Regions from separate parts of the Isoptericola sp. NPDC060257 genome, predicted to be linked through region 2. Evidence: riboswitches for the same ligand, from Rfam matches in the RefSeq annotation. Region 2 holds a riboswitch; each other region holds the start of a gene.

Region 1 (3,780 bases), on a different contig from region 2:
CGGCACCCGCGTGGCCCGCTTCATGCTGCAGGACACCATCGGGAACGTGGCCCCGCGGTTCAAGGACGTGAGCTGGCGACCAGGGGTCTGGGTCTGCACCGCGATCATGGTCGCGGGCTGGGGCACGATCCTCTATCTCGGCGTCACCGACCCGCTCGGCGGCATCAACACGTTCTTCCCGCTGTTCGGCATCGCGAACCAGCTGCTCGCGGCGATCGCCCTCGCCGTCGTGCTCGCCATCGTCGCCAAGCGCGGCCGCGCCTACTGGGCGTGGCTGTGGATCGTGGCCGTGCCGCTCGCCTTCACGGCGCTCATCACCATCTGGGCGTCGTTCGAGAAGATCTTCTCGGACGTGCCCCAGGTCGGGTACTGGGCGCAGCACCGGGCGTTCCAGGACGCGCTCGCAGCCGGGGAGACGTCGTTCGGCACCGCCCCCGACGTCGCGGCGATGGAGGCCGTGGTCCGCAACACCTTCGTGCAGGGCACCCTGTCGATCGTGTTCGTGGTGCTGTCGATCGTCGTGATCCTCGCGTCGGTGGTCGTGACGATCAAGGCGTTCCGCGACGGCGGCGGCGAGAACCACGAGGACGCGCCCGTCGCGTCCCGGCGGTTCGCCCCCGCGAACCTCTTCGCGACGGCCGAGGAGAAGCGGATCGAGAAGGAGTGGGTCGACGCCGGCCTGCGGGAGACCAGCGGTGCCGGGCACCACTGACGCCCGCACCGTCGGCGCCACCGCGCGCGACGCCGTCCGGGCACTGGCCCGGGCGGCGTCGGCGGGGTGGACGAACCTGCGCTGGTACGTGCGGCAGGTGATGGGCGAGGGCGCCTACGCGACGTACGTGGCGCACGAGCGGGCGGCCCACCCCGACCGGGAGCCGATGGGCGAGCGCGAGTTCTGGCGCGAGCACTACGCGGCCCAGGACCGCAACCCCGGCTCGCGCTGCTGCTGAGCGGGCGGGCGCGACGGCGCCCGCCGCGCCAGGATGGGCGCGTGCGCGCGATCGTGTTCGAGAACCACGGCGGCCCCGAGGTGCTGCACCTCGCCGACGTCCCCGACCCGCAGGCCGGGCCCGGCCAGGTGCGCGTGCGCGTCGAGGCGGCCGCCGTCAACGGCTGGGACGTGAAGTCGCGTGCCGGGGCGACCGGCGCCCCGGCGCCGACGTCGGCCGTCGTGCCCGGGCTGGAGGTGGCGGGGGTCGTCGACCAGGTCGGCCCACCCGCCGGGGAGGGCCTGACCGGCGTCGCGCCCGGCGACCGCGTGGTCGGGTTCGCCGTCGGCGGCGGGTACGCGGAGCTCGCCCTCACGTCGGTCTTCGCGCGCGTGCCCGACGGGCTCGCCGCGACCGACGCCGTCACGGTCCCCGTCGCGGCCGAGACCGCGACCCGCGTGCTGCGCCTCCTCGACGTCCGGCCGGGCGAGACGCTGCTCGTGCACGGGGCGTCCGGGGCGGTGGGCGCGCTGGTCGTCCAGCTCGCCGTCCGCCGCGGCGCCCGCGTGATCGGCACGGCGTCGCCGCCGAACCAGGACAGGGTCGCCGCGCTCGGCGCGACGCCCACCACCTACGGCGCCGGGCTCGTGGAACGGGTGCGCGCCCTCGCCCCCGACGGCGTAGACGCCGTCCTCGACACCACCGGCGCGGGCGTGCTCCCCGACTCGATCGCGCTGCGCGGCGGCACGGACCGGATCGTCACCATCGCCGACGACGCCGCGGCGGACCTCGGGGTCCAGGCCAGCTGGCGGTCCGAGCGCGACGCCGGCGAGCTCGCCGAGGCCGTCGACGCCCTGGCCCGCGGCGAGCTGGCGACCACCGTCGGCGCCGTGCTGCCCCTGGCCGACGCCCCGCGGGCGCACGAGCTGGTCGAGAGCGGGCGCGCGGGCGGCAAGGTCGTCCTGGTGCCCTGAGCAGGGCGTTCCCGCCCGATCCGCATCGGCGATCGTCTCAGCAGGCGGTCTCATCCTCGCCCGTATCGCGGATGCTGCGTACGATCGCGTGACAAGCCATCCAGAGCGGCCGAGAGTCCTGGCTCGACGACGCCGCAGCAACCCGTTCTCCGACGGAAGCCTCCCGAGGACGAAGGTGCTCACGCCAGGATCGATGGAGTGACGCATGGTCGCAGAGGCATCCCTTTCGCCCACCCCGGCAGCTCAGCCGGCAGTTCACCCGGCGCTGCCGGCACGCCCGACGGTCTCGTTCGAGCTCATGCCGCCGCGCCGGCCGGACGCCGCCCCCAAGTTCTGGGAGACGGCGCGCCGGCTGGTGGCCGCGCGCCCGGACTTCGTGTCCGTGACCTACGGCGCGGGCGGCGGTGACCGGGCGACCGCACGCCAGGTCGTGTCCACCCTGCTCGCGGGCACGCCCGTCCTGCCCGTGGCTCACCTGACCTGCGTGGGCGCGCACCGGGAGGACGTCTCCGCCGTCATCGACGACTTCCTCGACGCCGGCACCCGCGCGTTCCTCGCCCTGCGGGGCGACCCGCCGAAGGACCAGCCGGACTGGGCGCCGCCCGCCGACGGCGTCGCGTCGTCGATCGAGCTCGTGCACCTGCTGCGCGAGGTCGAGGCCCGGCGCTGCGCGACCGACCCCGGGGCCGCGCTGCGCGGCGCCGCCCGCCCGATGACGATCGCCGTCGCGACGTTCGTCGACGGCAACGTGCAGGCGGGCACCACCCGGGCCCAGGAGGTCCGGCGCCTCAAGGAGAAGCAGGACGCGGGGGCGAGCTTCGCCATCACGCAGCTCTTCTACGAGGCCGGCTCCTACACCGACTTCGTCGCCGAGGCCCGCGCGGCCGGGGTGACGATCCCGATCCTCGCCGGGCAGCTGCCCACGACCGAGCCGCGCCGGCTCCGTCGCGTCGAGGAGCTCACCGGCGTCCGCGCGCCCCGGCACCTGCTGGACGCGCTCGACGCCCTGCCGGACCCGGAGGCCCAGCACGCCTACGGGACCGCGCGCGCCGTGGAGCTCGCACAGCGCGTGCTCGACGCGGGCGCACCCGGCATCCACGTGTACACGTTCAACAAGTACCGTCCCGCTCTGGACCTGCTCGAGGGTGTCCACCTCGGCGGACCGGCGCCGGCCGACGCCACGTCGGACGGCGCGGACCTGGCCAGAAGGCCGTGGGTACCGAGCATCCCGACCCAGGCTCCCGCCGTCTGACGCGCGGAGCCCGAACTCTGGAGTGCTCATGTCCACCACATCGACAAGCCCCACCCCCGCCACGGCATTTCCCGGTGGCACGATCCTCGGCTACCCGCGCATCGGGCGCCGCCGCGAGCTCAAGAAGGCCGTGGAGTCGTTCTGGGCCGGGCGCACCGACGCCGTCGACCTGGAGGTCGCGGCCGGCACGCTGCGCCGCGAGACGGCCCGCCGTCTCGTCGACCTCGGCCTGAACCCCGACGACGGCTCCGTGCCCGGGTCGTTCTCCTACTACGACCAGGTGCTCGACGTCGTCGCGCTGCTGGGCGCCGTTCCCGAGCGGTTCCGCGACCTGCTCGACGACGAGGACGGCTCGCTCGAGCTCGACGGCTACTTCACCGTGGCCCGGGGCCGCGGCGAGGACGCCCCGCTCGAGATGACCAAGTGGTTCGACACGAACTACCACTACCTCGTGCCGGAGATCAGCGAGACGACGCCGGTCTCGTTCGCCGACCACCGCATCGTGCGCGAGTACGCCGAGGCCAAGGAGGCCGGCGTCACGACGCGCCCGGTGCTCGTGGGCCCGGTGACGTTCCTCGCCCTGTCGAAGGCGGCCGACGAGGCGGGCGACGGGTTCCACCCGCTC
Region 2 (17,435 bases):
GGACGCCGAGCTCGCGCACGAGGTCGAGATGGTCGTCGACGTCGAGCTCGTGGTGCTCGACGCCGGCCTCGCGCTCGACGAGGCCCTTCAGCACGCGGGCCGTGGCGCGGCACGGGGCGCACACCTCGGCGGACAGCTGGACGAACGTCGCCCGCTCGCCCAGCCGGACCCCGCGGGCCGCCCAGTCCACGGCCGGGTCGTGCCGCGCGGGCGTGGTGCGGACGCGCCCCTGGCGGGACCTCCACACCGCGCCGAGGACGGCGGTCGCCAGGACGAGCACGACCAGGATCACCAGCTGGGTGGGCTGGACTGTCACGGTGGTGGCCTCCTCACGCGGTCGACGTCGCGGTCATTCTCCCCGCCGCCCACCATCCGGTCGACAGGATGACCGCATGCCGGACACCCCGTCGGACGGTCAGACGGTCAGCGCCGCGGCACGCGCGCCGCCGTGCACCGTGGGCGCCTGCGCCGCGGTGAAGCCGGCGGCCCGCCGCTCGTCGTCGGGCCCCCAGAGCGTCGTCGTGACCTCGGCGCGGACGACGGGCGCGACCTCGGCCGCGAACCGACGCAGCACGTCCTCCTGGCGGGACGGCTCCAGCAGGTGGTTCACCGAGACGGACTGCAGCACGTGCCCGAAGGAGCCGTGGTAGTCGAGGATCTTCTCGGCGACCCGCTCGGGCGAGCCGACGAGCGCCGGGCCGCGCTCGACGGCGTCCTCGATCGTCTCGAACGCCTGGGCCTTGCCGACGTGCGTCGCGGGGTCGTAGCCGCGCGCCCGCAGCCGCGCGACCTGCCCCTCGTACAGCGGCCGGTACTGCTCGATCGCCTGCTCCGTGGTGTCGGCGAGGAACAGGCCCCCGGAGCCGGCGCCGACGAACCCGTACGCCGGGTCGTGCCCGGCGGCCGCGTACCGCTCGCGGTACCGGTCGATCAGTCGCCCATAGCTCTCCCGCGGCTGCAGCGCGTTGGCGCTCACGATCGGGTCGCCCCACCGGGCGGCCAGGTCGACGGCGAACTCGCTCGTCGCGGACCCGTGCCAGATGCGGAAGGGCCCGGCGAAGGGTCGCGGCAGGGTGGTGGTGTGCTCCAGCCGGTGGCGGTGGCGACCGGACCAGGTGACGTCCTCCGACGACAGGAGCAGCCGCAGGAGCTCGTAGTTCTCCTCGAGGTACTCGTACTGCTTCGCGATGTCGAGGCCGAGCAGCGGGTACTGCAGCTCCTCGTTGCCCTTGCCGATGACGATCTCCAGCCGCCCGCGGGAGAGCTGGTCGACGGTCGCCAGGTCCTCCGCCACCCGGATCGGGTCGAGCAGGGACAGCACGGTCACGCCGGTCGACAGCAGGATGCGGCGGGTGCGGGCCGCCACCGCCCCGAGGATCACCGTGGGCGCGGAGGACAGCACGTCGCCGGCGTGCCGCTCCCCCACCGCGAACGAGTCGAACCCGAGCTCCTCCGCCAGCACGGCGTGCTCGACGACGCGCTCGAGGCGGTCCGCGGGCGGCACCGCCTCGCCCGTGACGGGATGCGGCGGGTTGAAGACGATGTCGAGCAGCTGGAAGCGCATCAGGCCACGCGCTCCTCGTCCGCGGCTCCCGGGGTCTCGGCCTCGGCGGCCTCCGCGGCGGCGCGGTCGCGCGCGGCCACGCCCTCGCGCACCAGCGGGATGACGTACCGGCCGAAGTCGATCGCGTCGTCGAGCAGGTCGTACCCGCGCGCCGAGATGACCCGCACCCCGAGGTCGTAGTAGGCGAGCAGCGCCTCGGCGACCTGCTCGGGCGTGCCGACCAGCGCGTTGGAGTTGCCGGCCCCACCGGTGGCCTTCGCCGTGGCGGTCCAGAGCGCGGAGTCGTAACGGTCCCCCGCGGCGGCGATCTCGAGCAGGCGCTGCGACCCGGCGTTCTCGGGCCTGTCGATCGGGTGCCGCCGGGACAGCTGCCCGCCGAGCTCCGCCTTGCGCGCCTCGATCCGGTCCAGCACGCGGTGCGCCTTCTCCCAGGCCAGCTCCTCGGTGGGCGCGACGATCGGCCGGAAGGCCGCGTGGATGCGCGGCGGCGTCGCGCGTCCCGCGGCCGCGGCCTCGGCGTGCACGCGGTCGATCTGCTCCTTCGTGCGGGCCAGGGGCTCGCCCCACACGGCGTAGATGTCGGCCTCGGCCGCCCCCACCCGGAAGGCGGCGTCCGAGGACCCCCCGAAGGAGATCGTCGGCACGTGGCCCGCGGCCGGCTTCGCGTCGAGCACGAAGTCCTCGAAGTCGTAGAACTCGCCGTGGTGGTCGAACGCCTCCGCGCTGGACCACGCCTGCTTGACGATCCGGATGTACTCGTGGGTGCGCGCGTACCGCTCGTCCTTGGTGAGCCGGTCGCCCTCGCGACCCTGCTCGTGGTCGTTGCCGCCGGTGATGAAGTGCACCGACAGCCGGCCCCCGGAGAGCTGGTCGAGGGTGGCGAACGTCTTGGCGGCGTACGTCGGGTACGAGACGTTGGGCCGGTGCGCCAGCAGCAGCTCGATGCTCTGCAGCCGCGCGGCCGTGTACGCGGCGAGGGCCGCCGGCTCCGGGCCGGACGACCCGTAGGCGAACAGGACCCGCGTCCACCCGTTGTCCTCGTGGGCGCGCACGATGCGCTCCAGGTAGGCGGGGTCGAACGCGGCGGTGGTGCGCGCGGACGTCTCGGAGGCGTCGTTCGTGGTCGCGATGCCGAGGAACTCGACGGGCATGGTGGTCTCCTTCGCTGCAGCGTGGTGGCTGGGTCGTGCCGGTGCCGGGCGGGTCAGGCGCCCGCGACGTCCGACGGCGCGGTCGCCGGGAGGCCGGCGTCGCGCCAGGCGGGGAACCCGCCGTCGACGTGGGTCACGTCGGTGTAGCCGCGGGCCGCGAGCGCCGCGGCGACGGGGCCGGAGCCGTTGATCGAGCCGCACACCACGACGACCGGGGTGTCGAGCGAGATCGCGGGTGCGTCGGCCGGCCCGAAGAGGGCGTCCAGGTCGTCCCTGTCGGCGAGCGTCGCCCCGGGGATGTCGCCGGTGGCGGCGCGGCCGCGCGCCGACCGCACGTCGACCAGCAGGGCGCCGTCGGCGACCCGCGCGCCGGCCGTGCGCGCGTCCTGCGTCGGCGGGGTGGTCGGACCGGTGCCCTCGGGGGCCGTCTCGTGCGTGGTGTCGGACGTGGTCTCGGACGTGGTCATGGGTCCTCCTGAGGGGGGTGGTCGGTCGGTGCGGGTCAGCGCGTCGCGGCCAGGGCGGGGACGCGGGGCGCCTCGCCCTCGGTCGCGCCCCACGCCTGGGCGAGCAGCGCGAACGACCGCTGCCGGTCGGTGGGGTCGTGCGTGGCGGTGGTGACGAGCAGCTCGTCGGCCCCGGTGACACGCGCGAGGGTCTCCAGGCGCTCGACGACGGTCGCCGGGTCGCCGACGACGCGCGTGTCCACCCGGTCGGCGACCACGGCTCGTTCGGCCTCGGGGCGCTCCGCCCAGGCCGTGGCGTCGGCAGGGCGCGGGTAGGCGATCGCGCCGTCCGCCCCGCGGCGGATGGACAGCACCCAGTCGGCGAACGGCGCCGCGAGCTCCCGGGCCCGCTCGGTGGTGTCGGCGACGAGCACGTCGGCGGAGACGACGACGTACGGCTCGGCGAGCACCCCGGGGCGGAACGCCGCCCGGTACGCGGCGACGGTCTCGAGGGTGTTCGACGGGCTCACGTGGTAGTTCGCCGCCAGGGGCAGACCGAGCTCCCCGGCCACGCGGGCGCTCTCGCCGCCGGAGGACGCCAGCACCCACAGGTCGAACGCGGCGTCCTGCACGGGCGGCGACACGTACCGGCGGCCGCTGTCGTCGGCGTACGTGCCCGCCCGCAGCCCGAGCACGAGCTCGACCTCGGCGCGGAAGCTCGCCGGGGTGCGCGAGGCCCCCACCACGGCGGCCTGCGCGAGGGCGCGCTCGCGCAGCACGGAGTCCCCCGCGGTCGGCGGCGCGGGAGGCACGTACAGCCCGTCGACGACGCGCGGTCCGCTCGCCGGCGCCACCGCCGGGGCCGGGCGCGCCGCGCCGCCCTTCGGCGGCGTGAACGCCCGGCCCAGGCCGAGGTCCACCCGCCCCGGGTGCAGCGCGGCGATCGTGCCGAACTGCTCGGCCGCCACGAGCGGGCTCGTGGTGCTCAGCAGCACCGCGCCCGAGCCGACGCGGATGCGCTCGGTGCGGGCGGCGACGGCGGCCGCGAGCACCGCCGGCGCGGCGGACCCGACCCCCGGCGACAGGTGGTGCTCGGCGTACCAGACCCGGCGGTAGCCGAGCCGGTCGAGGTCCACGGCGAGGTCGACGGCGTCGCGCACCGCCTGCGCGCCCGCGCGCCCCTCGGGCACGAGGGCGAGGTCGAGGACGGACAGGGGCACCCTGCTGCTCAGGGTCGCGGCGGGGTCGGTCATGGTGGTCTCCAGGTGGCAGGTGGCAGGTGGTGCGGGTCGGGCGGTACGGGCGTGGCGCGCGGTCGGTCAGCGCGACGGCAGCCCGAGGGCGGTGAGCGCCTCGCGCAGGCGCTCACGGCCCTTGAGCGAGCCGCCGCCGCGCAGCCGGTCGACGACCCGTCGCGACCACGAGCCGTCGAGCCGCTCGTCGCGGTAGAAGGCGTCGATGCGCGGCGCGTAGTCGGCGACGTGCGCGACGCGCCCCTCGTCGTACGTCTCGCGGTGCAGCACGGCTGCCTGGGGCAGGCGCGGCTTGACGCGCGGGGCGTGGCCGGGGTCGGGGTGCCCGACGGCCAGCCCGACGACGGCGACCGCGCCGGGCGGCAGGCCGAGCTCGGCCGCGAGGTCCTCGGGGTGGTTCCGCACCGCTCCGACGTACACGGTGCCGAGGCCGAGGGACTCGGCCGCGAGGACCGCGTTCTGCGCCGCGAGCGCGGCGTCGAGGAACGCGACGACCGTCGTCTCCAGGTAGCCGGCGGCCTCGAGCTCGACGCCGTCCTGCGCGCCCAGCTGCCGGGCCCGGGCCACGTCGGCCACCCACACGAGCAGCAGCGGCGCGTGGCGCACGTGCTCCTGGTGCCCGACGAGCGCCGCGACCCGGGCCAGCCGGTCGCGGTCGGTGACCGCGACGACGCTCCACAGCTGCAGGTTCGACGACGACGGCGCGGACTGCGCCGCCGCCACCACGGTGGGCAGCACCCACGGTTCCAGCGGCCCCGGCAGGAACGCCCGCACGGAGCGGTGGCCCAGCTGGACGTCGAGGACGGCCGGCGCGCCGGCGACCGCCGTGGTGAGCGACGCGGCGAGCGCTGCGGCGACGCCCGGCGCGGCGTCGTCCGCGTCCTCGGGCCGCACGCCGTAGCGGGCGGCGACCCGGGCGCGGGCCTGCAGGTCCCGCAGGTCCGCGGCCACGCGGGGCGTCGTCGGACGGGCGGGGCGGGGGCCGCTCGGGGGTCGCGGCACCGCGACTGCGGACGGCGTGGCGTTCTCGGTCACGTGCACTCCTCGGGACGGTCGGGACGGGGACGGGGACGGGGACGGTCGGGTGCCGTCACTCCGTCTTCGGCAGGCCCGGCGGGTTGGTCTCGGGCTTCTCGACGGCCTCGGTCTCCAGGCCCCAGCGCTCGAGCACCTGGGCGTACGTGCCGTCGTCGAAGGCCTGCTGCAGAGCGGCCGTGACGGCGGGCGCGAGGTCGTTGCCCTTCTTGGTCGCGACGGCGATCTGCGCGGTGTCGGGCCAGCCGCCGTTGAGCGTGCCGACGACGGCGAGCTCGTCGGGCGCGATCTTGGCCTGGTAGGCCAGGGACGCGTTGGGGCCGACGTAGACGTCGAGGCGGCCGGACTTCAGGGCGAGGAGCACGTCGGAGAGCTGCTCGTAGTACTCCGGCTGACCGCCGGCGAGGGGCTCGAGCCCCTCGGCGACGTTCTGGTCGTTCCACTCGAGCAGGATCTTCTCCTGGTTGGTGCCTGAGCCGACGCCCACCCGCAGCCCCGCGACGTCCTGCCGCTCGGCGATCTCCGGGACGTCGGAGCCCGCCTTGGTGAGCCAGCCCAGCTCGTCGTTGCGGTAGGAGGAGAAGTCGATCGTCTCCTTGCGCTCCTCGGTCACGGTGACGTTGGAGATGACGGCGTCGACGTCGCCCGACTGCAGGGCCAGGGGCCAGTCGGCCCAGGCCTTGACCTCGAGGCGCAGGTCCTTGCCGAGGCCGTCGGCGACGAGCTGCGCGATGTCGGTCTCGTTGCCGATGGGGGTCTTGTCGTCGTCGGCGAAGAAGCCGAGCGGCGGCGCCGCGCCGGCGCTCACGGCCACGACGAAGTCGTCCTTGTCCGCGAACGCCTCCGGCAGCAGGCCGACGGCCTCGGCCGACTCGGTCGACCGGATCCGGTCCTGGTCGGGGCTGGTGCTGACCTCGAGCCCGGCTGCGGCGGCTCCCTCGGAGCTGGTGCCGGCGGGGGCCTCGGCGCCGTCGCCGGTGCCGGCGGCCTCGGGGGCCGAGGTGCTCACACCGGCGCAGGCCGTGAGTGCCAGCAGGGGGACGGTGGCGAGCAGGGCGAGCGCGCGGGCTCGGCGGGTCGGTGCGGTCACGGGTGTCTCCAGGGGATGGGTGTGCGGCCGGGGCCGCAGGTCAGGGGGATGTGAGCGGTCGTGGGAAGGCGTCTGGGGCCGGAGAAGGTCAGAGGACCTTGTCGAGGAAGGCGCGGGTGCGGGCGTGGCGCGGGCGGGAGAGCACCTCGGCGGGCGGCCCCTGCTCGACGACCACCCCGCCGTCCATGAAGACGACGTTGTCGGCGACCTCGCGGGCGAAGCCGATCTCGTGGGTGACGACGACGAGGGTGGTGCCGGTGCTCGCGACGTCCTTGATGACCTCGAGCACCTCGCCGACCAGCTCGGGGTCGAGCGCGGAGGTCGGCTCGTCGAAGAGCAGCACCCGGGGCCGCAGCGCGAGGGCGCGGGCGATCGCGACGCGCTGCTGCTGCCCGCCGGACAGCTGCCGTGGTCGCGCGTCCGCCTTGTCGGCGAGCCCGACGCGGTCGAGCAGCTCGCGGGCCTCGGGCACCACCTCGGCGCGGGAGCGGCGCTGCGCGGACAGCGGCGCCTCGACGACGTTCTCCAGCACGGTGAGGTGCGGGAACAGGTTGAAGTTCTGGAAGACGAAGCCGATGCGGGTGCGCTGCCCGAGGATCTCCCGCTCCTTGAGCTCCTGCAGCACGTCGCCCCGGCGGCCGCCACGTCGGGTGTGCCGGCGTCGGTAGCCCACGAGGTCGCCGTCCACCGTGACGAAGCCGGCGTCGACCTTCTCGAGGTGGTTGATCGCGCGCAGCAGCGTGGACTTGCCGGAGCCCGACGGCCCGAGGACGACGGTGACGGTGCCGGGTTCGAAGGTGAGGTCGACGTCCCGGAGCACCTCGAGGGTGCCGAAGCTCTTGCGCAGGCCGTGCACCTCGACCCGGCCCGCCGCGCCGTCGTGCGCCGTCGTGCGCGTCGTCGTGGCGGTCATGCGGGGCCTCCCGAGGTGCGGGTCGTGCGGGTGAGGACGCCGACCCGGGCGCGGGCCGCGAACGCCGGCGGCACGTGCGAGGGCACCGGGCGGCCGGTGAGGCGGGCCACGGCCACGGCGGACGACCAGCGCAGCCGCTGCAGGGGCGTGGGCGGCAGGGTGCGCACGGCGCCCTTCGCGTAGTGCCGCTCGACGTAGTACTGGACGATCGTGATCAGCGTGGTCAGCACCAGGTACCAGATCGCCGCGACGATGAGCAGGGGCACGACCTTGCCGTTGCGGCCGTAGATGACGGACGCGATGTAGAACAGCTCGCCGTACGCCAGGACGTAGACGATCGACGTGCCCTTGAGCAGGCCGATGACCTCGTTGACGGCCGTCGGCACGATCGAGCGCATGGCCTGCGGCAGCACGATGCGGGTCACCTGGCGCCGGCGCGGGATGCCGAGCGACGCGGCCGCCTCCTGCTGCCCCTGGTCGACGCTGAGGATGCCGGCGCGCACGATCTCGGCGGAGTACGCGGCCTGCGAGAGCCCCAGGCCCAGGATGGCGGCGCCGAACTTGTCGATGACGCCGAGGGTGTCGAACCAGAGGAACTCGGGGCCGAACGGCACGCCGAGGCTCAGGTGCGGATACAGATAGGCGAGGTTGTACCAGAGCAGCAGCTGCAGCAGCAGGGGCACGGAGCGGAACACCCACGTGTACGCCCACGACACCCCGACGAGCAGCGGCGAGCGCGACAGCCGCATGAGCGCCAGCACGGTGCCCAGCGCGAAGCCCACCACCGACGCCGCGGCCGTGAGCCGGATCGTCGCCCAGGCGCCGGACAGGATCGAGGGCCAGGTGAGGTACTGCGCGACGACGTCCCACTCCCACCGGTCGTTGGTGAGCAGCGAGCTGACGACCATCGCCAGCAGCACGGCCACGCCGGCCGTCGCGACCCAGCGCCCCGGGTGGCGGGCGGGGACGATGCGCAGGGCCGCGTACGGGGTGGCCGCGGCGTCCCGAGCCGGTGCTGCGGGCCCCGGACCCTGTGCGCCAGGAGTCTGTGTGCCAGGAGTCTGTGCGCCAGGAGTCTGTGCGCCAGGCGTCGTGACGGCGGTCATCGCGGCGCCCTCTCCCCCGCCGTGACGGCGAACGGGACGTGGTTGCCCGGGGGCGGGGCGGGGCACGTGCCGTGGTCGCTGAACGCGTACGGCAGGTTGACGGCGTGGTTGAGGTCGAGGCACGCGACGCCCGTGTCGCCCGGGGTCAGGGACCCGGGGAGCTCGGGGCGCGCCACGCGCCAGGGCGCGACGCCAGGGGCCTCGTCGCTGAAGAGCAGCGTCGGGGCGCCCCCCGGGGAGCCGGTCAGGACGAGCGTGACCGTCCGGTCGCCGCGCGTCAGGTCGAGCTCGCCGACCGCCTGCAGCCGGTGCACCAGGCCGGGGCGGGCGGCCCCGACCACGAGCTCGCGGGGTTCGTCGTACAGGCGGACGGGCGCCTCGACCTCCCACGAGGGGTCGTGGTCGAAGACGGGCACCCCGGCGAAGTCGAGGCGCGTGCGGGCGTGCGGGTCGCGCAGCCGGATCGCGAGGCGTCCGGTGCGCCGCACCAGCTCGATCGCCACCGCGGCCGTCTCCCCTGCCTGCTGGTGGTCCGGGTCGGCGCCGTCGACGGGCTCGCGCCCGGAGGGCAGGAACGTCCCCAGGACGACGCTGCCCCCCTCGGGGACGTCGCCGTCGTACGCGCCGTCCACGACCTCCGGCCCCCGGACCCGGGGACCGCCGGTCTCCCCCGGCCGCAGGTGCGCGCCGGCGGCGTCGGCGAGCCACAGCCCGGGCACGCCTGGCAGCGGCTCCGGTCGCGAGGGCAGCCAGTGGAACCCCGCCAGGCTCAGCCAGCCGTGGGGCGCGGCGAGCGCGCGCTCGCGGTCGGCCCGCCGGCGCGCGCGCCGGGCCACGGCAGGACCGGCGGCAGGATCGGCGGCCGGTGCGTGGGCAGGGGCGCCTGCGGGGTCGGTGGGGCGGACGCGCGGTGCGTCGGTGACGGTCATCGGGGACCTCCGGTCACAAGAGGGCGTGCGGCGTCGCGGCGGGTGTCGGCGACGCGGGCGGCGGGGGCGACGTGGCGGGCGTGGGTGCGGGCGGTCACGCGCGCACCAGCCGGGAGTCGGCGGTGCGGCCCGCCCGGGCGCGCGGCCGCGCGTGCGCCGACGCGGGGGCGACGACGGCGCTGCCGGCGCTGCCGGCAGGCCCCACGTCCGGCAGCCCGAGGGTCGCGCGGAGCGTGCGCGGCGCCGGTGACGCCACCGCCCGCACGCCGTCGCGCACGAGGCGCGGGAGCACACCGTCGACGAGGGCGTCCAGGTCCGGGCCGAGCGACGAGGGCCGCAGCAGGAACCCGTCGGACGCGCCGGCGTCCCGCCAGTCCACGATCGTCTCGGCGAGGTCGTCGGGGGTGCCGGCCACCACGAGCAGCCCGCCGGAGATCTCCGGGCCCTCGAGGGCCTCGACCAGCTCGAGCCGCGCCTGCGCGCTGGCGCGGTCCTCGGCCAGCACGACGTACGCCTCGGTGAGCACGCGCAGCGTGTCGGGGTCGCGGCCCGCGGCCTCGGCAGCGTCGCGCAGCCGGGAGCGCAGCCGGACGGCGCGGGCCGGCGCGGTGGCCGCGACGCGCACGACGTCCGCCGTCCGGGCGGCGAGGTCGAGCGCGGCCTCGCTCCGGGCGGAGACGACGACGGGCGGCCGGCCCTGCCGCGTCCCGGCGCCCCGGGGCCCGTCGGCGGCCCGGCTCTCGGCAGGCCGGTGCCGGCGCACGGCGAAGCGGATGCCGTCGTGGTCCACGCGGAAGCGCCCCTCGTCGTCGACGGCGACGGCGCCGGCGGTGTCACCCGCGTTCGGCCCGGTCCCCGTCGCGAGCCCGTCCCAGTGCCGCACGACCTGTGCCGCGACGCCGCGGGCCTGCTCCGCCCACGCGTCGTCCTGCACCACGGCGCCGGTGGGGAGCCCGACCTGCCACCCGGCACGGCCGGAGCTCGCCTGGTCGACGCGGGCGACGGCCTGGGCGACGTGCGCCGGGTCCACGTGCGCGGTGTCGACGGCGGCGACCAGCCCGGCCCGCGTCGTGTGGGGGGCCACCCGTGCGGCGGCCACGGCCGCGTCGAGCCGCCCGGTCACCTGCCGCCGGCCCGGGTGCAGCAGGAAGCCCTCGTCGAGGGTGACGAGGTCGAGGCCGCCGCCGTCGGCGGTGCGCACGAGCTGGACGAAGCGCTCGGCGTCGAACGACCGGGGCTGCACGATGCCGCGCGCTCGGTGCACGCCGGGCCGGGCGCCGGCCGCCGTGAGGTCGACGCCGACGACGAGAGCGGACGGGGTGCTGGGGGTGGACGTCGAGGGCAGGGAGGAGGGCACGTCGGCTCCGATCAGGGCGCGGCGGACGGACGCACTCGGGCGCGGGTCGTGGACCTGCGGGTGCGCGCCACCGCCGGGAGGGCACGGGGAGGAAGGCCCGCCGGGACCGGCGGGCGGGGCCGTCTGCGGCCGGGGCCCGGCAGGTGCCGGGCCGTCGAGGAGGGTCGTCCGCCGCGAGGGGCGGACGATCAGGCCGCGATCAGCGGCGTCGACACCACGCCCGGGCGGACGCCGAGGTCACCGGCGAGGCGGACGGCACGTGCCGGGACGACAGGGGGCGCACGGTGGTGGCGTCGCGGTGCATGCTCGTCCTCTCCTGCTCCCCGCCGGGGCGGGGGTCGCGTGTTGCCGTGCCGTCGGCGACGGCCGGCCTGGTCCTCACCCGGGGCACCCGCCCGCGCTGGGGGTTGCCGTCCGACGAGCCGGGGCTTCGCGTCGGAGCTCGTGACCACCCGGGACGTCCGGCCGCACCACCTGGGGCGCCGCGGTCGTCCGACCCGGTGCGCAGGAACGTAGGTCTCCGGAAGGGGGGTGTCAACAGTTCGTCCCGACCGTCTCGAATACCGAACAGTCCCGACCGGTTTTATCGGATTCTCGAGCGCCAGGAAACCTGGCTACCGTGGTGCCCGTGAGCCAGGACGCAGGGCAGGACGCACGGCAGGACGCACGGCAGGACGCACCGCACGAGCACCGGGACGGCGCCTCCCAGGACGCAGCACCGGAGACCCCGCACCACTCCCCCGAGGCCGCGGAGATCCGGGCTCTCGTCGACCGCCTGCGGCGGCTCGTGCTGACGTACAAGTTCGGGATCGACGAGGTCATGACCAAGATCTCGATCCTGCGCGACGAGTTCCGGCACATGCAGAACTACAACCCGGTCGAGCACGTCAGCTCGCGCCTCAAGTCGCTCGAGTCGATCGTCGCCAAGTGCCGGCGCAAGGGCATCCCGCTGACGCCCGAGGGCGTGCGCGAGCACATGTTCGACGTCGCCGGCGTGCGGGTGACCTGCAGCTTCGTCTCCGACATCTACAAGGTGCGGGACATGCTCATGAACCAGGCCGACCTCACGGTCCTGGAGGAGCGCGACTACATCGCCCACCCCAAGGCGAACGGCTACAAGTCCCTGCACCTCATCGTGCAGGTGCCGGTCTACCTGTCCGACCGGGTCGAGCACGTCATCGTGGAGATCCAGCTGCGCACCATCGCCATGGACTTCTGGGCGAGCCTGGAGCACAAGATCTACTACAAGTACGCGCGCGACGTGCCGCGCCACCTCACGGACTCGCTCAAGCTCGCCGCCGACGTCGCGTCGTCCCTCGACAGCTCCATGGAGCGGATCCACGACGAGGTGAAGGCGATCGCGGGCGCCGAGGAGCCGGTCGAGCACCGCGACTCGCTGCTCACCCCCGAGGAGATGCTCCGCAACTTCTGGAGCGCCGCCGAGGTCGAGGGCGACGCGCTGCGCACGTCCCGACAGGACTGACACGGCGTGGGCCCCACGCAGCACCAGGACGTCGCCGCCGCCACCGCGCTCGCGCTGCCGGGCGTCACCCGCACCTGGCCGTTCGGGCCCGAGCACGACGTGTTCAAGGTCCGGGCGAAGGTCTTCTGCATGACCACGGAGGTCACGGGCACCCCGCTCGTGACGCTCAAGTGCGCGCCCGACGACGGCGAGGCGCTCCGCCAGGAGCTCGAGACCGTGACCGCCGGCTACCACATGAACAAGCGCCACTGGATCTCGCTGGCCGCGGGGCCGGGGATCACGCGGCGCCTGCGGCCGATCGACCTCGACGACACGGAGCGGTTCCGCACCGGACTGAGCGAGCTGATCGACGGCCGGCCCCCGGCGGGCGGCTGATCCTGCCGGCCGGTCAGGACGGGCCGGCGGTGCTCGCGCGCACCACGAGCCGCGGCTCGCACGTGACGAGCCGGTGCCGGTGGGCCTCGGGCCCGGTCTCCAGCTCCTCCAGCAGGAGCCGCACCGCCTCCCGGCCGACCGCCTCCCCCGGCTGCCGGACGGTCGACAGCGGGACGGCGGAGTCCCACGCGGCGCGGTTGTCGTCGTAGCCGATGATCGCGACGTCGTCCGGCGCCCGCAGCGAGGACGACAGCAGCAGCGACTGCAGCACGCCCACGGCGAGCAGGTCGACGTACGTGCTCTGCTTCTCCTTCGACATGTCGGAGTTCGCCAGCAGCAGGTTCAACCCCGCCCGGCCGGCCTCCTCCTCGGCGCCTCGCGCGATGTCCAGGAAGTAGGAGTTCGCGAGGTCGATGATCACGAAGCCGAGCGTCGAGCTCCGGCCGGCCGCCAGCGACCGCGCGACGCCGTTGCGGACGAACCCGAGCTCCCGGATCGCGGCCTCGACCCGGGCCCGGGTCGCCGGGGTGACGCGCACCGTGCCGTTGAGGACGTTCGACACCGTGCCCATCGACACACCGGCGGCGCGCGCGACGTCCGAGATGCTGGGGGACGAACGTCTCACCGGGGTCGTCGTTCCTCGGGCCGGCGGGTGGGGACGAGAGGAAGGCTCGGGTCGTCCCCTCGGGCGGGCACGGGCACCTGCGCCTACGGTCCAGGCATGCCGTCCACGCCCAGGGTCTGCGTCATCGCCCCCGAGCCGCTGCTCACGATCGAGATCGAGACCGACCCGGTCCGCGACGCGCCGGAGGTCCACGTCCACCCGGGCGGTCAGGGACTGTGGGTCGCGACCATGGCACGGTCGCTGGGCGCCGAGGTCGTGGTGTGCGGGGCGTTCGGCGGAGAGACCGGCGAGATCGCCGCGCACCTGGCCCGCACCCGCGAGCTGGAGGTGCGGCCGACGCGTCGCGGCGGGGGTGGCGCCCTGGTGCGGGACCGCCGCCACGGAGACGATCCCCACCACGTGGTCATGCCGTCGGTGCCGCTCGACCGGCACGCGCTGGACGACCTCTACGGCACGTCGTTGGTGGCGGCGCTGGAGGCGGACGTGTGCGTGCTGACCGGGACCCAGCACGGCGTCGAGCTGCCCCAGGACTACCTCACCCGCCTCGCACGCGACGTCGCGGCCTCGGGCACGCCGGTCGTGGCTGACCTGAGCGGGGGCCTGGCCGCCGCCATCGACCGCGCGACGCTCTCCGTGCTGAAGATGAGCCACGAGGAGATGGTCGACGACGATCTGGCGGACGCCGACTCGGTCCCCGCCCTCCGGGCGGCCGCCGGCCGTTGGGTCGCCGACGGCCTCGACGCGTTCGTCGTCTCCCGGGCCGACGAGCCGACGCTCCTGGTCACCGCCGACGGCACGGCCGCGCTGACCACGCCGCCCGTCTCGACGGTCGACCACCGAGGCGCGGGCGACTCGATGACGGCCGGCGTCGCGGTCGGTGTCGGCCGCGGGCTGCCCGTCGTCGACGCGGTGCGCCTCGGTGCTGCGGCGGGCGCCCTCAACGTCGCCCGGCACGGCCTCGGCACCGGCAGCCGCGCGGAGATCGAGAGCTTCGCCGAACGGGTCACGGTCGACGATCTCGGGTGACACCGGGACCACCGCACGACAGGAAGGACCACGATGCTGGCACTGGTGACGAACGACGACGGGATCGACTCCCCTGGTCTCGCGGTCCTCGCGCGCTGCGCGGTCTCCCTCGGCCTCGACACCGTCGTCGTGGCCCCCCGCGAGGAGTCCTCCGGCGCGTCCGCCGCGCTGCACGGTGCGCAGGAGGGCGGTCAGCTGATCGTCGAGCAGCACGAGGCTCCCGGGCTGCCCGCGGGCCTGCGGTCTCTGGCGGTGGCCGCCGACCCCGCTCTCATCACCTTCGTGGCGGCGTACGGGGCGTTCGGCGACGTCCCCGACGTCGTCCTGTCCGGGGTGAACCGCGGACCGAACGTGGGCAACGCCGTCCTCCACTCCGGCACCGTGGGGGCGGCGCTGTCCGGGGCCTCGCTCGGGATGCGGTCTCTCGCCGTCTCCCTCGACGCGGCCGCGCCCGAGCACTGGGACACGGCGGAGCACGTCGCGGCGCACGCCCTGGCGTGGTTGCTGGAACACCCCCGCAGCAGGCGGACGCTCAACATCAACGTGCCCGACGTGCCGCGCGACGGCCTGCGCGGGCTGCGACAGGCACCCCTGGCCACCTTCGGCGCGGTCCACGCGCGCATCGCGCGGAGCGACCACGACCCGGGCCTCGTCGTCCGTTACGAGGGCACCGAAAGGTCCACCGAGCCGGACTCCGACGCGGGGCTGCTGGCACGCGGGTGGGCCACCGCCTCGCTGCTGCTCGCGCCGTACGCGGACGAGTCCGAGACCGTTCCCGGACTGCCCGGACGCGCCGGTCAGCACCGCTAGCCCGCGGCGAGGAGCGACGTGCAGTGCTCGAGCAGGTCGGGGTTCCCGTCCACGACGTCACGCTCGGTCATGTCGTACCGCTCCTCGCCGGCCACCCCGACGTCCTCGATCGCGAGGCCCGCGGAGGTGCCGGACCGGACCATCCGTCGCACCGCGATCGCGAAGCCGACCCCGGGCGGCAGGGGCGGGAGCGTGCGGTGGGCCGCGTGGTAGGCGTACTGGACGTCGTCACCGGTCCAGACGTTCGCGCCGCCCCCGCCGGTCGCGGCGCCCACGGCGACCACCCGCCCGATGCCGTGGTCCACGATCCCGGCCGCGAACAGGTCGCCGCACGAGTAGGTGTTGGGGTCGACGACGGCGACGACAGGTCCCCGGTAGGCGCGGGCCGCGCCGTTGCAGAGGTCGGGGTCGGCGAGCGGCAGGTGCTGGGAGAACTCCTCGCCGAGGTCGAGGGCCGCGCGCAGGGAGCCCGCCCAGTCGGCGAGGTCGGCGCCGTTGCCGTCCGCCTCGGCCAGGTCGGCCATCGCCGGCGTCGCGCGGCACGCGAACCGCACCGGCTCGACGTGCCGGTCCGTGAAGAGCTGGAACAGCCGCTCGGCCGCGTCGACGACGCCCCCCGGGTTGGAGCGCAGGTCGACGACGAGCCCCTCCTGGGGCAGCCGGCGCAGGAGCCGGGCGACCTCGTCGACGAACCGGCCGGGGTGGCGCACGTCGAACGTCCAGATGCGCAGGTAGCCGAACGTGCCGTGCGACGTCGTCACCGGCCGGGCGGCGAGGGCGTCTGCCACGCTGGTGCGCAGCCAGCCGGAGCCCTTCGCCCGGGGCTGGACGCCCTGCCGGTCGCCCTCCCACAGGTCGGTGGCGAACAACAGCTTGCGGGCGCGGCGGGCGGTCTCGCCCACGACGTCGATCCCGCGGCGCGTCCGGGTCGCGACCCGGTCGTCGGCGGTCGCGGCGGCCCCCGGGCGGATCGCCCGCCACGCGAACCGGGCGGTGCGGTCGGGGTCGCCCGCCGGGTCCCCGGGAAGACGGAAGCCGACGTCGACCCACAGCTCGTCCGGCGGGGGCAGGTAGGCGAGCGGCCGCTGGGTGAGCGTCTCGAGGGCCCGCGCCCGGCGCGCGTCCGGCCGGCCCCCGGTGAGGGTGTCGGCGAACAGGTCGACCGCCCGGGTGAAGGGCACGGCGTTCCAGGTGGTGAGCCGCACCCCGGGGGCGAACGCCGGGTCGGGCACCTCGCCCGTCGTCTTGGTGACCAGGAACGTGGGGGACGTGTACGGGCCGAACGGCTCCACGAGGAAGGGCAGCGCCGCGACGTACGGCTCGGCCCCCGGCGCGCCCACGAACAGCTGGGTGTGCTGGTCGCGCAGCCGGTTGACCACCCTGGTGAGGGCCCGGAGGAACCCGGCGCTGTCGAGCAGGGGAAGCTCCCGGCGCAGGGCCGCGAGCGCCCGCAGCGGGTCGTAGCCGTAGAGCGCGCGCTTCTGCCCGGCGTGCACGTACACGTCGGTGAGGAGCGTGGTCCAGAGGTCGACGAGGTCGTGCTGCTGCGTCGCGGTGAGCGCCACCGGCTCGGGTCCGGGCTCGGCCCTCGCGGGCACCACGTCGTCGAGGCGGCTGCCGGCGCGTGCCCGGAGCGCCGCCGGGCTCGGGGTCGTCACTGCCCGAACCTCGCGCGCAGCGGGGCGAGCACGCCCTGCGGGATCGGCGCGGCGTCGAGGAGGTCGAAGTACGCGGCGTCGTGCTCCGGCGCCGGCACCGGCGGTATCCGCACCGTGGCCGGGTCCTTGGGCGGCCCCGCGCGGCCCGTGCGCCGGGTGTCGGGCATGTCGAGGAAGAGCTCGAGCTCGGCGTCCTCCGCGAAGCGTGGCCCGGCGGACGCGCGCGCCTGGGCGGTCGCGATGGCCTGCTGGGGGTCCTGCTGCACCTCCCGCAGCGTGTCCAGGACCGCCCGCCACGACCAGGCCCGCTGCGGGTCCGCGGGGTCCGGCAGCGCGACCCGGCGCCGTCGGCCCCCGACCGTGGCGGCGAAGCTGGGCGGCGCGGCGGCCGCCGTCATGAGGCTCGTGTCCCCGTAGCGCGCGACGCCGCCGACGACGACGAGGGCGACGTCCCGTTCCCGGGCGGCGACGACGCGCGTCCAGGCGTCGCCCCGCCCCCGTCCCCGCACCACGGTGACGTCCGCGAGCGCCCCCGGGACGAGGCGGCCGACGGGTCGGTGCCAGCACCGCTCCAGCAGCGTGCCGGGGTTGCTGGTGACCATCTCGACGATCTG
Region 3 (3,780 bases), on a different contig from region 2:
CCACGAACGCCGCGCGGGTGACGGCGTCGAGCCGCGCCGAGCCGGGCGACCCGGCGACCGCGGGCAGCAGCGCGTCGGCGAACGTCGCGAAGGTGACGCCGGCGTTCTCGGCCCGCCGCACGCTGCGGGCGAGGCGAGGCGCGCCGACGGTCTCGGCCGGCGTGAGGCCTGTCGCGGCGGCTGCCGCCGGGTGGGCGCCCGCGCCGTCGACGTCGAGCCCGACGACGAAGGGGGTGGTGAGGTCGGTCATGTGTCGTGGTCCCGTCAGATCGCGGACTCGTCGCCGAGCCGGTGGTAGGTGCGGTCGAGGTAGACCAGGGGTGAGGTCCCGTCCGACCCGGACTGCAGCGCGCGCAGCGAGACCAGGTAGCTGTCGCCGACCGGGGTGCGCTGCAGCACGCGGGCGCGCACCCAGGAGACGGCGCCGTCGATGACGGGCTCGCCCGAGGGAAGTGCCGTCCAGCCGCCCCCCGCGAAGCGGTCGATGCCGCTGGTGGCGAACCGGGCGGAGAGGTCGTCCTGGTGATCGGCGAGGAAGCTGATCGCGAGCGTGCTGGCCGTCGAGACGGCGGGCCAGGACGACGAGGTGGACGCCAGCGAGAACGCGAGCAGGGGCGGTGCGGCGGACACGGAGATCACGGACGTGGCCGTGAACCCGACGGGGCGGCCCGCGTGCTCGAGCGCGACGACGGCCACGCCGGCCGGGTGCTGGCGGAACACCGTCTTGAACTCGTCAGGGGACAGCTGGGGCTCGTCCTGCTGGGCCAGGAGCTCCTCGATCCCCGAGAGCGCGGACAGGTCGGTGCGCTGGTGGGCGTGCTCCGTGGTCACAGGGCGGCTCCCGTCAGCTCGGTGGTCGTGGGGGTGGTGGTCGTGGCGGCCGGCGGTGCGGGGACGCCGGCGGCCCGGCGCAGCGGCGTCGCCCAGCGGGCGAACCAGGGGTCCAGCGCCTCGCCGAGGTCCGGCAGCTGGGCCTCGGTGAGGGTCAGGGTGCGGGTGGGCACGACCGCACCCAGCTCCACGAGCACGGGCCGCAGGTGCGCCTCGCCGGCGAGGGCGTGCGCCGGGTTGCCGGACACGACGAGCGGCACGACGACGACGCCCGCCAGGCCGTCGGGCCCGTAGAGGTCGAGGAACGCCTTGAGCAGGCCCGTGTAGGAGGCCTTGTAGACGGGGGTCGCGACGACGGCGACCGTGGCGCGCGCCAGGCGCTCCTTCGCCGCGTCGGCGGCCGGGTGCGCGGCCGTGAGGATCTCGCCCGCGAACGCCGCGAGCTCGATCGTCGCCACGTCCGCGGCGCCGAGCAGCTCGGCGACGCGGCGGGCGGCGGTCTCCGCCGCGGTCAGGGTGCGCGAGCCCGCGCGCGGGTTGCCGGAGACCACCACCACGGAGGGGGTGGCGGGGCGGGTGTTCTCGGTCATGGGTCGTCCCTCGCAGTCCGTCGATCACGCTTGCCGCACGGCGTCTCGGCCCGCGTGCGCGGACCGGCCGGCGGCCAGGTCATCTCCCGGAGCACCCCGCCGTGACGTGGGGTTGCTGCCCAGCCAGCCGGGGCTTCGCGCTGGGGCTCGTGACCTGGGCGGAGGTATAGCAGCCGATCCGGCGAGCGCCAGCGCCGTCCGGAGACTTCTCACCATCCGGACACGCCGACGCGCCGGAGCCTCCGGCCGGGGGACGGCCGGAGGCTCCGGGGTGGTGCGAGGGCGTCTGACTCGTCAGGCCTCGAGGCGCAGGCGCGCGCCGAGCGCGACGGCCGCGACGACGGCGGCGCCCGCGACCAGGACGACGTCCTTGAGCACGTACTGGCCCAGCAGGGTCATGCCGTGCCCGAACAGCTCGTCGCCGAACAGCGCGACGGGGGACAGGATGCCGACCATCGCCACGGCGAGGGCGACCAGCCCGACCCGCAGCAGGCGGCCGGAGATCAGCGTGAGCCCGATGAAGGTCTCCATGACGGCGACCAGGACGACGGCGGTCGTGGCGGGGACGAACCCGAGCGTGAGCGTCTCGACGGTGCGGCCCGCGATCTCCTCGGCGGGGCTGGCGCCCGGGAAGAACTTCAGGACGCCGAAGCCGAGGAACACGAGCCCGAGCGCGACCCGCAGGGCCGGGACGGACCACCGGGTGAGGAACCGGGCGAGGGCGGTCACGGCGACGTCGAGCCGCAGCGCCACCTGCTCGGCCAGGGCGTTCGGGAGGCGACGGGCGGCGGGGGCGCCCGGGGCGCGGGTGCCGGCGGTCGTGCGGTGGGTCGGGGTGGAGACGGACATGGTGGTGCTCTCTTCCAGGGGGAGGCGCGACCCGGGGGTGGTCGCCCTGGGAGAGAGCGGCCCACGGCGCCGGGAATGCGCGCGCCCCCGGTTTTCGCCCGGTCCTCACCCGCTCGACGACGCACCGGGGACCGCCTACGGTGCCGGCATGGACCACGAGCCGATGCGACGTGTCGCCGAGTTCCGCGCGGCGTTCGACCTCGAGGTCGAGACCGCCCGACCCGGTCTGGCGGAGCACCGCCGGGCGCTGCTGGCGGAGGAGTCCGGGGAGGCGGCGGAGGCGCTCGCGGACCTCGCGACGGGGCTGGCCGAGGGCGGCGACGTCACTGCCGCGTACCGGGCCGTGGCGAAGGAGCTGGCCGACGTCCTCTACGTCACCTACGGCGCGGCCGACGTGCTGGGGATCGACCTGCCGGCGGTTTTCGTCGAGGTCCACCGCTCGAACATGAGCAAGGTGGACGCGGACGGCCGGGTGCTGCGGCGGTCGGACGGCAAGGTGCTCAAGGGGGCGGGCTACCGGCCGCCCGACCTGGGCGACCTCGTCGTGCCGCCGGCGGGACACGCGTAGGTCCCTGCACGGCGCGGACCTCCGTGACGTGACGCAGACTCGGGGCATGGGCGCGCGCCGCTTCCGCTGGGTGCTGCACGTCGACCTCGACCAGTTCCTGGCCGCGGTCGAGCTGCTGCGGCGCCCGGAGCTCGCGGGCAGGCCCGTGATCGTCGGCGGACGCGGCGACCCGACGGAGCGCGCGGTGGTCTCCACCGCGTCGTACGAGGCGCGGGCGTACGGCGTCCGGTCGGGGATGCCGCTGCGCGTGGCGGCCCGCAAGGTGCCGGACGCGGTGATCCTGCCGGTCGACCACCCGGTGTACGAGGCGGCCTCCGCGCAGGTGATGGCGGCGCTGCGCCGTCTGGGCACGGTGGTCGAGGTCCTCGGCTGGGACGAGGCGTTCCTCGGGTACGACGGGGAGGCCCCGGAGGAGTTCGCGCACGCCGTCCAGCGGGCGGTGCTCGACGCGACCGACCTGCGCTGCTCGGTCGGGATCGGCGACACCAAGGTCCGGGCGAAGATCGCGACAGGGTTCGGCAAGCCGGCGGGCGTCTACCGGCTCACCGCGGAGAACTGGTTCGAGGTGATGGGGGAGCGCCCGACCGCCGACCTGTGGGGCGTGGGCTCCCGGGTGTCGAAGCGGCTCGCGGCGCACGGCATCGACACCGTCGCGCAGCTCGCCGCGGCGGACGACGCGGTCCTGGTCGGCGAGCTCGGGCCGCGGATGGGCGCCTGGTACGGGGAGCTGGGCCGCGGGGAGGGCTCCGCCGTCGTCGACGACACCCCGTGGGTGGCCCGCGGGCACAGCCGGGAGACCACCTACCAGCGCAACCTCACGACGGCCGACCAGGTCACGGCGGCGCTGCGGGAGCTCGCCGCGCAGGCGCACGCGGACACCGAGGCCGAGGGCCGGGCAGTGTTCCGGGTGGGCCTGAAGGTGCGGTACGCGCCGTTCTTCAC

Evidence for each region. Region 2 has a riboswitch for S-adenosylmethionine ahead of ACFWEK_RS06260 (LLM class flavin-dependent oxidoreductase). Riboswitches for the same ligand answer to the same signal wherever they lie in the genome.
Region 1: another riboswitch for S-adenosylmethionine. It lies ahead of ACFWEK_RS04120 (methylenetetrahydrofolate reductase); the one in region 2 lies ahead of ACFWEK_RS06260 (LLM class flavin-dependent oxidoreductase).
Region 3: another riboswitch for S-adenosylmethionine. It lies ahead of ACFWEK_RS19740 (NADPH-dependent FMN reductase); the one in region 2 lies ahead of ACFWEK_RS06260 (LLM class flavin-dependent oxidoreductase).

Annotation. Positions count from the first base shown of each region.
Region 1 covers NZ_JBHXAW010000028.1:16,950-20,729, forward strand. Annotated here, with positions in the region: gene ACFWEK_RS04105 (carbon starvation CstA family protein) at 1-712, shown strand, start outside; gene ACFWEK_RS04110 (YbdD/YjiX family protein) at 696-950, shown strand; gene ACFWEK_RS04115 (NADP-dependent oxidoreductase) at 992-1,903, shown strand; SAM riboswitch class I at 1,997-2,103, shown strand; gene ACFWEK_RS04120 (methylenetetrahydrofolate reductase) at 2,109-3,155, shown strand; gene metE (5-methyltetrahydropteroyltriglutamate--homocysteine S-methyltransferase) at 3,184-3,780, shown strand, end outside.
Region 2 covers NZ_JBHXAW010000048.1:661-18,095, forward strand. Annotated here, with positions in the region: gene ACFWEK_RS06210 (TlpA family protein disulfide reductase) at 1-316, opposite strand, end outside; gene ACFWEK_RS06215 (LLM class flavin-dependent oxidoreductase) at 416-1,564, opposite strand; gene ACFWEK_RS06220 (LLM class flavin-dependent oxidoreductase) at 1,564-2,715, opposite strand; gene ACFWEK_RS06225 (rhodanese-like domain-containing protein) at 2,769-3,182, opposite strand; gene ACFWEK_RS06230 (LLM class flavin-dependent oxidoreductase) at 3,218-4,414, opposite strand; gene ACFWEK_RS06235 (NADPH-dependent oxidoreductase) at 4,481-5,449, opposite strand; gene ACFWEK_RS06240 (ABC transporter substrate-binding protein) at 5,505-6,539, opposite strand; gene ACFWEK_RS06245 (amino acid ABC transporter ATP-binding protein) at 6,628-7,452, opposite strand; gene ACFWEK_RS06250 (amino acid ABC transporter permease) at 7,449-8,558, opposite strand; gene ACFWEK_RS06255 (DUF1684 domain-containing protein) at 8,555-9,487, opposite strand; gene ACFWEK_RS06260 (LLM class flavin-dependent oxidoreductase) at 9,582-10,844, opposite strand; SAM riboswitch class IV at 11,181-11,294, opposite strand; gene ACFWEK_RS06265 (GTP pyrophosphokinase family protein) at 11,599-12,327, shown strand; gene ACFWEK_RS06270 (MmcQ/YjbR family DNA-binding protein) at 12,334-12,702, shown strand; gene ACFWEK_RS06275 (LacI family DNA-binding transcriptional regulator) at 12,716-13,327, opposite strand; gene ACFWEK_RS06280 (PfkB family carbohydrate kinase) at 13,424-14,353, shown strand; gene surE (5'/3'-nucleotidase SurE) at 14,387-15,163, shown strand; gene ACFWEK_RS06290 (S41 family peptidase) at 15,160-16,821, opposite strand; gene ACFWEK_RS06295 (amidohydrolase family protein) at 16,818-17,435, opposite strand, start outside.
Region 3 covers NZ_JBHXAW010000350.1:95-3,874, forward strand. Annotated here, with positions in the region: partial or broken gene ACFWEK_RS19730 (nitrilotriacetate monooxygenase) at 1-250, opposite strand, end outside; gene ACFWEK_RS19735 (flavin reductase family protein) at 265-831, opposite strand; gene ACFWEK_RS19740 (NADPH-dependent FMN reductase) at 828-1,421, opposite strand; SAM riboswitch class IV at 1,443-1,576, opposite strand; gene ACFWEK_RS19745 (DoxX family protein) at 1,716-2,270, opposite strand; gene ACFWEK_RS19750 (MazG nucleotide pyrophosphohydrolase domain-containing protein) at 2,419-2,838, shown strand; partial or broken gene ACFWEK_RS19755 (DNA polymerase IV) at 2,885-3,780, shown strand, end outside.